Regions from separate parts of the Mesorhizobium sp. M0159 genome, predicted to be linked through region 1. Evidence: predicted binding sites of a transcription regulator. Region 1 holds the regulator's gene; each other region holds the start of a gene.
The links. The regulator PhoB, encoded in region 1, activates phosphate uptake and scavenging genes when phosphate is short. The targets are predictions, from matches to a motif close to TGTCATNNANCTGTCAT.
Positions count from the first base shown of each region.

Region 2: phnF (phosphonate metabolism transcriptional regulator PhnF) is a predicted target of PhoB. The motif match lies at 1,818-1,834, and genes of this name have one in related genera.
Region 3: NKJ32_RS06600 (LTA synthase family protein) is a predicted target of PhoB. The motif match lies at 1,866-1,882, and genes of this name have one in related genera.
Region 4: NKJ32_RS24955 (RNA degradosome polyphosphate kinase) is a predicted target of PhoB. The motif match lies at 1,618-1,634, and genes of this name have one in related genera.

Region 1 covers NZ_JAMYTF010000054.1:16,218-20,048, reverse strand. Annotated here, with positions in the region: gene pstA (phosphate ABC transporter permease PstA) at 1-59, shown strand, start outside; gene pstB (phosphate ABC transporter ATP-binding protein PstB) at 56-859, shown strand; gene phoU (phosphate signaling complex protein PhoU) at 892-1,599, shown strand; gene phoB (phosphate regulon transcriptional regulator PhoB) at 1,616-2,305, shown strand; gene NKJ32_RS30270 (ROK family protein) at 2,315-3,559, opposite strand.
Region 2 covers NZ_JAMYTF010000008.1:224,384-228,214, forward strand. Annotated here, with positions in the region: gene NKJ32_RS11860 (zinc-binding alcohol dehydrogenase family protein) at 2-1,018, shown strand; gene phnF (phosphonate metabolism transcriptional regulator PhnF) at 1,037-1,780, opposite strand; gene phnG (phosphonate C-P lyase system protein PhnG) at 1,916-2,377, shown strand; gene phnH (phosphonate C-P lyase system protein PhnH) at 2,377-2,988, shown strand; gene NKJ32_RS11880 (carbon-phosphorus lyase complex subunit) at 2,990-3,831, shown strand, end outside.
Region 3 covers NZ_JAMYTF010000004.1:295,349-299,179, reverse strand. Annotated here, with positions in the region: gene fabG (3-oxoacyl-[acyl-carrier-protein] reductase) at 1-649, opposite strand, end outside; gene fabD (ACP S-malonyltransferase) at 710-1,675, opposite strand; gene NKJ32_RS06600 (LTA synthase family protein) at 1,923-3,831, shown strand, end outside.
Region 4 covers NZ_JAMYTF010000031.1:54,469-58,299, reverse strand. Annotated here, with positions in the region: gene NKJ32_RS24955 (RNA degradosome polyphosphate kinase) at 1-1,545, opposite strand, end outside; gene NKJ32_RS24950 (zinc-finger domain-containing protein) at 1,695-1,940, shown strand; gene NKJ32_RS24945 (FAD-dependent monooxygenase) at 1,960-3,192, shown strand; gene NKJ32_RS24940 (TIGR02117 family protein) at 3,411-3,831, opposite strand, start outside.

The sequences.
Region 1 (3,831 bases):
CGGTTCTGGGCTTGAGCATCCTCGCCCGCAGCCTTACCGGACGCAGAGAGGACAGATGACACAGATGTTGTCCCCAGACATGACGATGGCCGAAACGGTCGCCGAGAAGACGAAGATCGAGGTCAAGAATCTCAACTTCTACTACGGCCAGAGCAAGGCGCTGAAGGACATCAGCCTGTCGCTGCCTGAGCGCAGTGTCACGGCCTTCATCGGCCCTTCGGGCTGCGGGAAATCGACGCTGCTGCGTGTGTTCAACCGCATCTATGAGCTCTACCCAAAACAGATGGCCGAGGGCCAGGTGCTGCTCGACGGCAAGAACATTCTCGACCGGTCGCAGGATCTCAACCTCCTCAGGACCAAGATCGGCATGGTGTTCCAGAAGCCGACGCCGTTCCCGATGTCGATCTACGAGAACATCGCCTTCGGCGTCAGGCTCTACGAGAACCTCGGCAAGTCCGAGATGGACGGCCGCGTCGAACAGGCGTTGAAGCGCGCCGCGCTGTGGAGCGAGGTCAAGGACAAGCTCAACGCCAGCGGCTTGAGCCTATCTGGCGGCCAGCAGCAGCGGCTCTGTATCGCCCGCACCGTGGCCGTGAAGCCGGAAGTCATTCTGCTCGACGAACCGGCTTCGGCCCTCGACCCGCTGTCGACTGCCAAGATCGAGGAACTGATCGACGAATTGCAAGCCGACTACACGATCGTCATCGTCACCCACAACATGCAGCAGGCGGCGCGCGTGTCGCGCCAGACCGCCTTCATGTATCTGGGTGAACTGGTCGAGTTCGACCGGACCGAGAAGATCTTCACGTCGCCCCGCGAGAAGCGCACGCAGGACTACATCACTGGCCGCTTCGGCTGAGCCGTTCCGATCATGCATATGAGGACAGGACCATGGGCGAACACACAGTCGCTTCTTTCGACGAGGATCTCGAGCAGATCAGCAAGCTGATCCGCGACATGGCCGACCTCGCCGGTTCGATGGTCGGCGGGGCGACCAAGGCCCTGTTGAATTCCGACAACGTGCTGGCGCAACGCGTCGTTTCCGACGACGCCATCATGGATGCGCGTCAACGCGAACTGGACGACCGCGCCATAACCCTGATCGCCAAACGCCAGCCGATGGCCCACGATCTTCGCCATGTGGTCGGAGCGATCCGCATGGCGGGCGACCTCGAACGCATCGGCGATCTTGCCAAGAATATCGCCAAGCGCGTGAGTGCGGTCGGCCTCAGCGCCACGCCGCGGGACCTGTCGCATTCCATCGACGCGATGGCGCAGCTGGTTCTCATCCAGGTGCAGGGTGTCATCGAGGAATATGCTGCAGGCGATGCGGCCGCGTTGGCCAAGCTGCGTGCCGCCGACGAGCGCATCGACGTCAAATACACGTCCGTGTTCCGCGAGCTCTTGACCTACATGATGGAAGATCCGCGCAACATCACCGCTTGCACGCACCTGCTGTTCTGCGCCAAGAATCTGGAGCGGATCGGCGACCATGTCACCAACATCGCCGAAAATGCGTATTATGTGCTGACCGGCGAGCAATTGCCGGTCAATCGTCCGAAGCAGGACGAAACGACAATGTCCGCACCGGTGACATGATGGGGGTGCCCAGCCGATGATCGCACCACGCATAATGGTGGTGGAGGACGAGGAGCCGTTGGGTGTGCTGCTCCGCTACAATCTCGAATCCGAAGGCTACCAGGTCGAGGTGGTGACACGCGGCGACGAAGCCGAGATCCGTTTGCAGGAGAATGTGCCCGACCTTTTGGTGCTCGACTGGATGATACCAGCGGTTTCCGGCATCGAGCTCTGTCGTCGGTTGCGGGTGCGCCCCGAAACCGAGCGGCTGCCGATCATCATGCTGACCGCGCGCGGCGAGGAGAGCGACCGGGTGCGCGGTCTTTCGACCGGCGCCGACGACTATCTGGTCAAACCGTTTTCGACACCGGAATTCATGGCCAGGGTCAAGGCGCTGCTGCGGCGCGCCAAGCCGGAAGTGCTGTCCAGCGTGCTGAAGGTAGGCGACATCGTGCTCGATCGCGAATCGCACAGGGTCTATCGCAAGAAGAGCGAAATCAGGCTCGGGCCGACCGAATTCCGGCTGCTCGAGTTCATGATGCGGCATCCGGGCCGTGTCTTCTCGCGCAGCCAGTTACTCGATAATGTCTGGGGCGAGACAATCTACATCGACGAACGCACCGTCGACGTGCATGTCGGGCGGCTGCGCAAAGCCGTCAACAACGGCCGGATGCCGGATGTCATCCGCACCATCCGCGGTGCCGGCTATGCGATCAGGGAAGATTGACCCGCCTGGTCAGGCTACGTTCTTTCTGACGCTGGGCCTCATTTGCGCGCCCGGCGCGAAAATCTCCTGGTCGACGAAGCTTAACGCCCGCATCGCGCAGCCTTCGCGGATCAGCGGCAATTCGTTCGGCTCTGTATCGAAGGAGATCGAGCCTGAATGCTGGCCGCCGGCGGTCTGGGCGATTGCCTTCCGCATGGCCGGCTCGATCAGATCGAAGGCGGCGGCACTGGCGCCGACCATCGCGACCGGTGCCGGATCGATCAGCGCGAACAGCGAGCCGAGACCGAAACCCAGCGCTTCGCCGGCCTTGCGGTAGGCCTCGCGTTCCGGCCCATCTTTCTCGCGCGCCCGGGCCGCCAGTGCTCGCATGTCGGCGTCGCTGACGTCGGCGACCGGCTCGCTGTCTTCGCTCATCTGCCTGGCGTTGCGCCAGATGGCGTAGTTGCCGGCATAGGCCTCGATGCAGCCGCGCCGCCCGCAACGGCAGAGCGCGCCGCCCGGACGATGGATCATGTGGCCAAATTCGCCGCCCGAGGAATGCGTCCCGGTGAACAGTTCGCCCTTCAGCACCAGCCCCATGCCGATGCCATGCGAAAGCAGGATGGCGATGAAGTCGTCGCGATAGCGATCCGGATTGCGCCAGCGCAAAGCCACCGCCATCATGTTGCAGTCGTTCTCCACCGTTGCCGGGATGCCGAATTCGTCCTCCAGCATGTCGGCAAAGGCGATGTCGGTCTGCGGCGTGATCGGCGACCACAGCATGGCGCGTGCAGGGGAGTCGGTAATGCCCTGAATCGCCAGGGCGATGCGGGCGACACTGCGGACGTCAAGGTCTGGATCCTGCAGCCGGCGCCGGACGATGGTCATGCATTCACGGATCAGCTCGTCGCGCGGCATGGTCAGCGTGTCCAGCCGGCGCTGTTCCTCGGCGACCACCTGTCCCGTATAGTCGATAATAGCGGCCGACAGGAAATTCAGCGACAACACCACGGTCAACACCGCCGCCGCTTCCGGGTTGAGGGCGAGGCCGACCTGCGGACGACCGCGTTTCAACGAAACGGGCTCACTTGCCTTGCTCTCGGCGAGGATGCCTTCCCGTATCAGGTCAGAAGAGATCGCCGATATGGTCGAATGACTGAGGCCGGTGGTAGCTGCGATCTCAGTACGCGATGGCTGGCCGGCCCGGCGCACCGCCGAGATCACCATCGCCCGGTTGCGCCGGCGCAAATCGTCATGGCGGATTCCGACCGACATTGTTTTGCTTTCCTCCCGGTTGCCGCGGCCGCTCATGAACCGGAAGCCGTCGGTAATGTCCGACAAATAGTGTCGGACGCAGGCAAATAGTGTCAGATGCAGGTGGCGCTGTCATCGTTTATTCCGACGCTCGAAAAAACTCGCAGAGTCATCAAAATCCATCAGAATCGATGTTGACAGCAGCCGGAGATCGGGCCAGTATTTTTTCGAGGCTCGAAAAAATTAGAGCTTCTAAGCTGGTCTTTGAGCCAATTGGTCACGCCGTACGCGGC
Region 2 (3,831 bases), on a different contig from region 1:
CATGAAAGCCGTCGTCTGCCGCTCGCCCGGCGAACTTGTCCTCGAAGACCGCCCGGAGCCTGGCGCGCCCCCCGCCGGCTGGGCGCTGGTCGCCGTCAGCCATGTCGGCATCTGCGGCACCGACTATCACATCTTCGAAGGCAAGCACCCGTTCCTCGCCTATCCCCGCATCATGGGCCACGAGGTTTCCGGCACCGTGATCGAGGTTGGCGAGGACGTCGATCTCGCCGTCGGCGAAGCGGTGGTCGTCAATCCCTATCTCGCCTGCGGCAAATGCATCGCCTGCCGGCAAGGCAAGCCGAATTGCTGCGTCAGGATCGAGGTGCTCGGCGTCCACCGCGACGGCGCCATGTGCGAGCAGATCCTGGTGCCGGCGCAAAATCTTTATCCGGCAAACGGCTTGTCGCTGGCCGATGCCGCCGCCGTCGAATTCCTAGCGATCGGCGCCCATGCCGTGCGGCGCTCGCTGGCTGATCCAGGAGCGCGCACGCTGGTCATCGGCGCCGGCCCGATCGGGCTCGGCACGGCGCTGTTCGCCCGCATCGCCGGGCTCGATGCGACGCTGCTCGACATGAGCGCTGAACGGCTTGGCTTTGCCGAAAGCGAACTCGGCTTCGCGACGCTCGACGGCTCGCGGGGCGCTGCTGCCGACCTGGTGCGGGAAGCAACCGGCGGCGACGGCTTCGACGTGGTTTTCGATGCCACCGGCAACACCCGGTCGGTGCAGTCGGCCTTCGCCCATGTCGCGCACGGCGGGGCGCTGGTCCTGGTCAGCGTCGTCAAGGACGACATCGCCTTTTCCGATCCCGAATTCCACAAGCGCGAGATGATGCTGATCGGCAGCCGCAACGCCCTGCGTGCCGATTTCGACCATGTCGCCGCCTCGATCCGCAACGGCGCGCTGCCGCTGGCAAAGCTGGTCACCCACCGCACCACGCTTGGCGAGACGCCGCACGACCTCGCCCGCTGGGCGCATGAGAAGTCCGGCCTGATCAAGGCCGTCATTCAAGTCGGATGATGCCAGGGCTGCCGCATCTCAGAGCGCCGACAATTTGAGCTCGATCCGCTCGGCCGGGAAGCGCGACTCCGAAAACTGTATCGGCTGACCGTCGGGCGTGACGTTGACGGCGACCGTCACCAGCACGATGGCGCCGGGCTGCAGCTCGAGGTCCGCAAGGTCGGCGGCATCGGCATGGCGCGCCGACAGCACGGTCGATTGCCTGAGATAGTCGTCGATGCCGAAACGTGCCAGCGATGCGGTGATCGAACCGGTTTCCGCCATGGCGGCATCGATGCCGGCAAAGCGCCTGGCATCGAACCAGCCGGCCGCGCGGGACACCGGCATTCCATCGGCTTCGCCGCGCGTTTCCAGGCGTATCACATCGGCCCCCGTCGCAAGGCCTAAGCCCTCTGCGACACGACGGTTGGCCGGCTCGATCGATGACGCGAGCAAGGTGATATGCCGCTCGGACGCCTGTCCTTGCAATCCCTCGGAAAAGCGGGTGCGGGCGCCGATCGGATAAGACAGCCGCTTGCGCGACAGCACGAAGGTGCCGCGCCCCTGCTCCGCCCTGAGCACACCCTCCTGCACCAGCGCTGCGATAGCGCTGCGCACCGTGTGGCGGTTGACGCCATAGCGTCCGGCCAACGCGATCTCCGGCGGCAGCGCCGCATTTTCGGGAAAATCGCCGACGGCAATCGAATGCAGGATCTGATCGGCGATCTGCCGCCACAGCGCGACACCGCTGCGCCGCTCGATGCTGTTGGCTTGTCCGATCATCTCCCGCCCCAATTCCTTGCGCCGATCTTTTGGCCCGTGTCATGCACCCGTCATAGACACGCATTAGATAATAGGTATAATTTGTATAATTGTCTATATCAATAGACAAATTTTCGATGCAAGGGAATGTTAACCATGCGAGGACAGGAAGCGCGCGATCAGGCTGAGCGCAAGGCCGTGATGGCAACGCTGGCGCAATCGACCGGCGACGATATCGTCCGCCTCTGGGACGAAGCCGGCCTGCCTTGCGAAGCGGAACTTCTGCGTGGCCCCGAAACCGGCCTGGTTACGGTACGCGGCCGCATCGGCGGCGGCGGCGCGCCCTTCAATGTCGGCGAGGCGACGGTCACCCGTGCCACGGTGCGGCTTGCGTCCGGCCATGTCGGCCACTGCTACGCGCTCGGCCGCGACAAGCAGAAGGCAAGGCTGGCGGCAATCGCCGATGCGCTGTGGCAGGACCCGGCCCACCGCAATGAGGTCGAGACCAGGATCGTTGCGCCCTTGCAGGCGGCACTGGCCAAGGCGCGTGAACAGCTCCGCGCCGAGACGGCGGCGACCAAGGTCGATTTCTTCACCATGGTGCGCGGAGAAGACTGATGGATATCGCCACTCAATCCATTGAAGGCGGCTTCGCCGATCCGGTATTCAATGCCCAGACCGTATTCCGTGCCGTGATGGACGCGATGGCGCGGCCGGGCAGCGTCCAGCCCTTGCCGGCCCTTGCCCACCCCCCGGTGCCGCTGTCGGCCACCGCCGGCGCCGTTGCGCTGACGCTGTGCGACAACGACACGCCGCTCTGGCTCGACCCGGCTTTGCAGGGGTCGGCGGCAGTGAAATCCTGGCTTGGCTTCCATACCGGCGCGCCGCTGGCCAACACCCCGGCCGACGCGCATTTCGCGCTGATCGCCACGCCGGCCGAGATGATGGCGCTCGACGGGTTTTCGCAAGGCACCCAGGATTATCCCGATCGCTCCACGACGCTGATCCTCGAGGTCGGCGATCTCGTCTCCGGCGCTGCGCTGCTGCTCGAAGGCCCGGGCATCGAGAAGACGGCGACGATCGCGCCGGCGCAAATGCCGCGCCATTTCGTCGAGCAATGGAAGCAGAACAACCAGCGTTTTCCGCGTGGCGTCGATATCATCCTCGCCACGTTCGACGCAATTGCCTGCCTGCCGCGCACGACGCGCATCAAGATCATGGAGGCGTAGCATGTATGTGGCGGTAAAGGGTGGCGAGACGGCCATTCGAAATGCTCACAAATTGCTCGCCGACCGCCGGCGCGGCGACCGTTCGGTGCCGGCACTTCGTCTAGACCAGATCGTCGAGCAGCTGGCGCTCGGCGTCGACCGGGTGATGAGCGAAGGTTCGCTCTACGACAGGGAACTGGCGGCATTGGCGATCGTCCAGGCGCGCGGCGACATGATCGAGGCGATCTTCCTGGTTCGCGCCTATCGCACCACGCTGCCGCGTTTCGGCTACACCAGGGCGATCGACACCGGCACGATGCTGGTCGAGCGGCGGGTGTCGGCGACCTACAAGGACCTGCCCGGCGGGCAGCTGCTCGGCCCGACTTTCGACTACACCCACCGGCTGCTCGATCCCGAGCTTGCCGCCGGCGGCGAAGTCGCCGAGCCGGAACAGCGTGCCGGCGAGGCGGAAGCGATGCCGCGCGTCTCGGCCATCCTCGCCCGCGAAGGCCTGATCGAGCCTGATGGCGACATGCCTGGGGATCGTGTCCCCGGCGACATCACCCGCGAGCCGCTGGAATTCCCGATGGCGCGCGACATCCGCCTGCAGGCGCTGTCACGCGGCGACGAGGGGTTTCTGCTGGCGCTCGGCTATTCCACCCAACGCGGCTATGCGCGCAACCATCCCTTCGTCGGCGAAGTTCGCATCGGCGAGGTCGAACTGGAACTGGACGTGCCGGAACTGCCCTTTGCCGTGCCGCTCGGCAGCATCCGCGTCACCGAATGCCAGATGGTCAACCAGTTCAAGGGCTCGGCCAAGGCGCCGCCGCAATTCACCCGCGGCTACGGCCTCGTCTTCGGCCA
Region 3 (3,831 bases), on a different contig from region 1:
CGACTTCGGCGCCCGTGCCCATGCGCCGGGTCGGGATCGCCGCCATGATCGCCTCTTTCTGCTTGTCGTTGAGCTTGGCGGTCATCGCCGATTCGATGAAGCCCGGGGCGACGCAGTTGACGGTGATATTGCGGGTGGCGATCTCCTGCGCCAGCGATTTGGAAAAGCCGATCATACCGGCTTTGGAGGCGCAGTAGTTGGTCTGGCCGGGATTGCCGGTGACGCCAACCACTGAAGTGATGTTGATGATGCGGCCATGGCGGCGCCGCATCATCGGATGGGTAAGCTCGCGGGTCAGCCGGAACACGGCGGTCAGGTTGACCTCGAGCACGCTATCCCAGTCGGCGTCAGCCATGCGTACGAACAACCCGTCCTTGGTGATGCCGGCATTGTTGACGAGGATGTCGACGCCTTCGAGGTCGGCCTCCGCCTTCTGGCCGAGCGCCTTGACGTCGTCGCGGTTGGAAAGATTGGCCGGGAAAAGCTTGACCCGGTCGCCCAGTTCGGCGGCCAGCGCCTCCAGTTTCTCGATACGTGTGCCATGCAGGCCGACGATGGCGCCCTGGCCGTGCAGCACGCGGGCGATCGCCTCGCCGATACCTCCCGATGCGCCGGTGACGAGCGCCTTGCGGCCGGTCAATTCGAACATTCTTGCCTCCTGATCTGAGCGAACACCCTTCGCATGGAGCGGGGTCAAATCGCCAGTTGATTATGCAAGCGCCGCCAGCGCCGCCTCGACATCCGCCGCGGATCCGATGGCAGTGGTGGCAATGTCGCGGTTGATGCGGCGGGCCAGCCCCGACAGCACCTTGCCGGCGCCCACTTCGTAAAGCGTCGCAACGCCGTTGCTGCCGAACCACTCCACCGTTTCGCGCCAGCGCACGCGCCCGATCACCTGTTCGACGAGTCGGCGGGCGATCTCGTCGGGATCGCTCGTCGGGGTCACCGTAACATTGGAGACCAGCGGCACGACCGGCGCACTCTTCGTCACGGCGGCCAGCGCCTCCCGCATGATCTCGGCCGCAGGCTTCATCAATGCCGAATGGAAGGGCGCTGAGACCTGCAGCATCAGCGCCCGCTTGGCGCCCTTCTCCGTGCATAGCCTCGCCGCCAGTTCGACCACTGGCCTGGCGCCGGAGATCACCAGCTGGCCGCCGCCATTGTCATTGGCGATCTGGCAAACCAAGGCTTGTGCGGGATCTTTGGCGGCGCCCTGGGCGGCCTCTGCGCAAGCGGCTTCGACGTCGGCCTGTTCCAGCCCGATGATCGCCGCCATGGCGCCCTCGCCGGCCGGCACAGCCGCCTGCATGGCGTTGCCGCGGATGCGCAACAGCCGGGCGGCGTCGGCGACCGAAACGAAACCTGCGGCCGCAAGTGCCGAATATTCGCCGAGCGAGTGGCCGGCGACATAGGTGACCTTGCCGTTCAGGGAGAAGCCGCGCGCCTCCAGCGCCCGGATTGCGGCAAGCGACACCGCCATCAGCGCCGGCTGGGCGTTGGCGGTCAGCGTCAGCGTCTCTTCCGGGCCTTCCCAGATCAGCTTCGATAGGTTTTCGCCGAGCGCGTCGTCAACTTCCTCGAAGATCCGCCGCGATTCCACAAAGGTATCGGCGAGGTCCTTGCCCATGCCGACAGCCTGGCTGCCCTGCCCCGGAAAGGTGAATGCGATGGCCATCGGCGGCTCCCAGCTGCTGGTTCACGTTGCCTGTGACGCAAGGCGTGCGGCCAAGTCAAGTCCAACCTTGATCGCGTAATATCGGCCGAGTGCCTGTTTCGGCAGGCTTTTTGGCGATCACTCATGATGAAAACCGCTCACGATTTGTTTGCTGGCTCTTCTTATTTCCGCCGCAGGCGCTAAGCTTTGCGTGACAGTTCGATGACAATCGAGTGACGCTTTTGTTGCGGGCCGGGGAACTATTGAAGTGGCAAAGACCAAGCAGAGCGCAGCCGAGGCGGCGCCCCAGTTTCTTGAAGGCGATCCGTCGACCGGCTATCTGCCGGCGCGCAAATGGCCTGTCATCCGCTATGGCCTTATCAGCTTGCTGGCTGCGGCCATCCTTGTGTTTGCCATCGAACTGATCGTGCGCGGCAACTTTGCCGGCACCATTGATTTCTTTCTGCAGCCTTTCAAACCCGGCTGGACCACGATCATCATTTTTGCGCTGATCCTCATCGGCCTCGACGCCGTGCTCGGCCGCAGTCACCAGAGCCTGATGATCGTCGCGCCGCTGACATTGTCGCTGGCGTTCGTCGGCCACCAGAAGTCGCTGTATCTCGGCGATCCGCTCTATCCGACCGATTTCCTCTATTCCCGGCAGATCGTGGCATTGATGCCGCTTCTGGTACGCGATCGCCCGGGAACCGCCATTGCCCTGGCGATCGGCATCGTCGGCGGGCTGTCGCTGCTCGTCTATGGCTGGCGGCTATGGCGCCGCCGCGTTCCGGCACTCAGCCACAAGGGCCGCCTTGCCCGGCTGACGCTGACGGTGCCGCTGATCGCCTTCTTCGTCTCCATCATGGACTATGCCACTTTCTCGTGGACACGCGACCGGCTGCAGATCATCCCGATCATGTGGGACCAGAAGGAAAACTATGCCTCGAACGGTTTTGCGCTCGCCTTCGCGCTGAACGTCCCGATGGCGCATGTCTCGGCGCCGCCCGGCTATTCCGGCAAGGCGATCGAAGCGATCGGCAAACCGCAGGTGACGGCTTCGGTACCCGCCGAGAAGCCCGACATCATCGTCGTCATGAGCGAATCCTTCTGGGATCCGACCAAGCTACCCGGCGTCACCATCACGCCCGACCCTGTCCCCAATGTGCGGGCACTGCGCACGGGTTACATGTTCTCGCCCGAGTTCGGCGGCATGACGGCCAACATCGAGTTCGAGGCCCTGACCGGCTTTTCCAACGCCTTCCTGCCGGCGGGCAGCATTCCCTACCAGCAATATGTGCGGACACCGACTCCCTCGCTGGCGACCTTCCTGAAAAGTCAAGGCTACCGGGCGCGCGCTATCCATCCCGGCACTAACTGGTTCTGGAACCGGGGGGCCGTCTATGCCGATTTCGGCTTCAACGACTTCAAGTCCGAGGAGACGTTGCCGCCCATGCAGAAGCGCGGACCGCTCGCGTCGGACGCTGCGATGACCGACGAGATTATCCACGAAGCCGATACCAGCGCCGAGCCGGTCTTCTTTTTCGCCGTCAGCCTGCAGAACCACGGGCCGTATGAGCCGTATCGCTATAACAATCCGACCCACAAGGTGCAGGCGCCGATCAGCCAATGGGCGCGTGAATCGCTGTTGAGCTATGCCGAAGGCTCTTCCGACGCGGACCGCGGCCTCGAGCGGCTGATCGAATGGGCGAAGAAACGCGAGCGGCCGACCGTCATCGCGTTCTTCGGCGACCATCTGCCGCCGCTTGGGCCGGTCTACGTCGAGACCGGCTTCCTGAAGGACAATGTTGCGCCGCGCAAGGAGGCGGCCGACCAGATGCTGCTGCACCACCAGACGCCGCTGATCGTCTGGTCGAATCGCAGCGGCCCGGCCGAGGATCTGGGCGCCGTCAGCCCGTCCTTCCTGCCCTACCATATCCTGAAGACAGCCGGCATCAGCCATCCCTATTACACCGGCTTCCTCGGACAGTTGCGAGAGCGCTACCGCGTTATCGACCGCAATTTGCTTTTGGCACCGGGGGGCGACGCCACCCCCGATTGGTCGCGTCAGAAAGAGATCGATCCGGCAATCCGCGACTTCCGTCTGCTGCAATACGACATGATGTTCGGCAAGCGCCATGCGGCGCCCGATTTCTTCCCCGAAACCACAGGCAAAGTGG
Region 4 (3,831 bases), on a different contig from region 1:
CATCTGCTCGGCCGGCTCGGCATAGCCGGTGATGAAGTTGAACAATTGGGCGACATCGCGCGCGATCGTCGGATCGGTGGTGAAGAAGGACAGGTCGGTGTAGATGCGTGCCGTGACCGGGTGGTAGTTGCCGGTGCCCAGATGCACGTAATTGCGCAGCCTGCCATCCTCGCGGCGCACCACCAGCGACATCTTTGCGTGGGTCTTCAGTTCGAGAAAGCCGAAGACGACCTGGACGCCGGCGCGCTCGAGGTCGCGGGCCCAGCGGATGTTGGCCTCCTCATCGAAGCGCGCCTTGAGCTCGACCAGCGCGGTCACCGACTTGCCGGCCTCGGCGGCGTCGACCAGAGCGCGCACGATCGGGCTGTCATTGGAGGTGCGGTAGAGCGTCTGCTTGATCGCCACCACTTCCGGGTCGGCCATTGCCTGGCGCAGGAACTGCACCACCACGTCGAAAGATTCGTAGGGGTGGTGGACGATGATGTCCTTCTCGCGGATGGCGGCAAAGCAATCGCCGCCATGCTCGCGGATGCGCTCGGGAAAGCGGGGATTGTAGGGGGTGAATTTCAGATCGTCGCGGGCGACGGCGACGATCTCCGAAATCTGGCTGAGCGCCAGCGGACCGGTGAGCACGCTGATGCGGCTTGCCGAGACGCCAAGCTCGCCGGCGACGAAGTCGCGCAACTCGGGCGGCATCAGCATGTCGAATTCGATACGGATGACCGAACCGCGGCGGCGGCGCTTCAGCGCCGTCTCGAACAGTCGCACCAGATCCTCTGATTCTTCCTCGACCTCGATATCGCTGTCGCGGATGATGCGGAACGTGCCGGAGCCCTTGACCTCATAGCCTGGGAACAGCTTGCCGATATAAAGACCGACCGCCTCCTCGAGCGGGATGAAGCGGACATGGCGCTTGCGATCCGGCAAACGGATGAACCGCTTCAGCGCCATCGGCAGGCGCAAAAGCGCACTCATCTCCTCGCCGTTCTTGCGGTGGCGCAATTGCAGCGCCATCGAGAAACCGAGATTGGGAATGAACGGGAACGGATGCGCCGGATCGATCGACAACGGTGTCAGCACCGGAAATACCTGCTCCTGGAAATGGTCCTCCAGCCAGGCCTTCTCGTCCTTGCTCAGCGCCTCGCGAGTGATGCTTTCAATGCCTTCCTTGTCGAGCAGCAGCATCAGCGCCGAAAGGCTTTTCTGCTGGTCCTCCTGCAGGCGCTCGACCTCGCGCAGCAATTGTTCAAGCTGCTGCTCGGGCGTGCGTCCGTCCGGGCTCTTCAGCACGATGCCCTCGCGTACCTGGCCGGCAAGACCCGCAACGCGGACCATGAAGAACTCGTCGAGGTTGGCGGCCGATATCGACAGGAAGCGAACACGCTCGAGCAGCGGATGATTGGCGTTCAGCGACTCTTCGAGCACGCGCCGGTTGAATTGCAGCCAGGAAAACTCGCGGTTGACGAAGCGGTCGGGATTGCCGCCTTCGCGGCTCGCCGCCTCGACGGTGATGAATTCGTTCTGCACCGGCTTCAGTTCGTTCATGGTTTCCGCTCTTCCCACACCGTTCGACGACCATAGCCTTAACCGGCTCAACTTATCCTCTGACAGGCTTTTGCGACAGTTTCATTTCATCGATCTTGCAAAGAGACGGGTTATGATCCAGATGCAATCGACAAGATCAGGAGACGACGATGGCAGGCGGTTCCATTCCCCATTTCCAGAACGATGCGGGCTATCCGGCAATCGACATCGGCGTCAAGGAATTCATGTGCACCGGCGCCAATCCGCCTTTCGACCACCCGCATGTATTTCTCGACATGGGCGACGACAATGAAAAGGTCTGCCCGTATTGCTCGACGCTCTATCGCTATTCGCCGAAGCTGAAGGCATTGGAAACGGTGCCGCCGGGCTGCCTTTATATCGACCAGGCCGCCTGATTCTTCCGCGACAAACCTGATGCAGGAAACGCAGTCCCGGCAGGTGGTCATCGCCGGGGCGGGCGTCGCCGGGCTGACCGCGGCACTGGCCTTCGCCGAGCGCGGCTATCGGATAAAACTGTTCGAACAGGCAGAGCACCTCGAGGCTGCCGGCGCCGGTATCCAGCTTTCGCCCAACGCGACGCGCATCCTACGGCAGCTCGGCGTACTCAATCGGCTGCTGGCGACGGCGGTGCGGCCGGAGGCGGTCGTGCTCAAGGATGCCGCCACGCTGCGCAAGCTGGCGCGCGTACCGCTTGGCCAGGCGGCCGAAACGCGCTGGGGAGCGCCCTATCTCGTTGCCCACCGCGCGGATCTGCAAGCCGCGCTGATGGAGCGAGTTTCGGAGCAGCCCGGTATCGATCTGATCGCCGGCGCGCGGGTGACCGACATCGCAGCCGGATCGAAAGGTGTTACCGTCACTGCATCGGCTGATGGCGACACGGTCGAGGCTGGCTGTCTGCTGATCGGCGCCGATGGCGTCTGGTCGTCGGTGCGAGAAACGCTTGCCCGCAACGCAGCCGATTTCCGGAGAAGCCGGTTTTCGGGCGAGCTTGCCTGGCGCGCCACGGTGGCCGCCGACAGCCCCGCCGGACAAGCCTTCAGGGTGATCGGTGCGCCCGATTGCGTTACCGCATTCCTCTATCCAGGCTTCCATATGGTCGCCTATCCGGTCAGCCGTGGCACTGCCTTCAACCTCGCGGCCTTCACCAAGGGCGAGCGCATCACCGAGGGCTGGTCGGGGCATGCCGACCCCGCCATCCTCGCCAGCGCCATGCGCGGCACTGCGCCGGCGCTGGTGAGGCTGGCGAGCGAAGCCGCGCCATGGGCGGCCTGGCCAATCCACACCGTCGAGCAGCGGCGGTGGACGACGCCGGAAGGGATCGCGCTGATCGGCGATGCGGCGCACGCGATGACGCCGTTTGCCGCACAGGGCGCGGCGATGGCGATCGAGGACGCGGCGACGCTTGCCGGCTTCGTTGCGGCCTCCACAGCCGATCTTGAGGGGGCGCTTGCCGCCTGGGAACAGGCGCGGCGGCCGCGAGTCGCCCAGGTCGCCCGCCGCGGCGCCGTCAATCGCCTCGCCTGGCATGCGGCCGGGCCGGTGGCGATGGCCCGCAACCTGTTCCTGGCGATGCGCTCGCCCGAAAAACTCGCCGCCGATCTCGACTGGCTCTATGGCTGGCGGGCGTTGGACGATGGCGCGCGATGATACGCACGACAGGCTGGCGGGACAGCGCCTCTCTCTGTCCTGCCGGACATCTCCCCCACTTGGGGGGAGATTGGCCATCACATTGGCTTTCGCCAATCTTCAAGATTGCATGACCTAGCAAGGCGTCGAAGCCGCTAACCTCCTCCCTCGTGGGGGAGATGTCCGGAAGGACAGAGGGGGGCGCGAAGGATCGCGGCGTTGATCAGCCGGAACCCTCTTCAATTGTAAAGCCGCATTGACAGGCCGAGCGAGGCCGGCAGCGGATTCCACCAGCCGGTGCGCAGCCCGGCCGTGCGCAGTGCCGCCGCCGTCCAGGTGTTGCAGCCGATCAGCGCGTTGAAATGACCATTGGCTTCGAAGAACCGATCGAAGCGGGAATAGGCCGCACTCTCGATCGGGATGGCCCCGTTCGGCCCCTGCCGGAAGCTTGCCGCAATGTAATCGAGCAGCGCCGTAAACCGCTCCTCGCCGATGTCGAAGCCGGCGACGTCGCGATGCGGCTCGGCGATGTCGACGGAAATGTCGACATGCATTGCCGAGGCATCGACCGTCAGCGCCTTCATCGCCGGCACCGCCTTCAGCTCCGACCAGGTCGGCGTCTCCAGATAGAAGGCGCGGCCGCCCCAGCCGAAGACGATG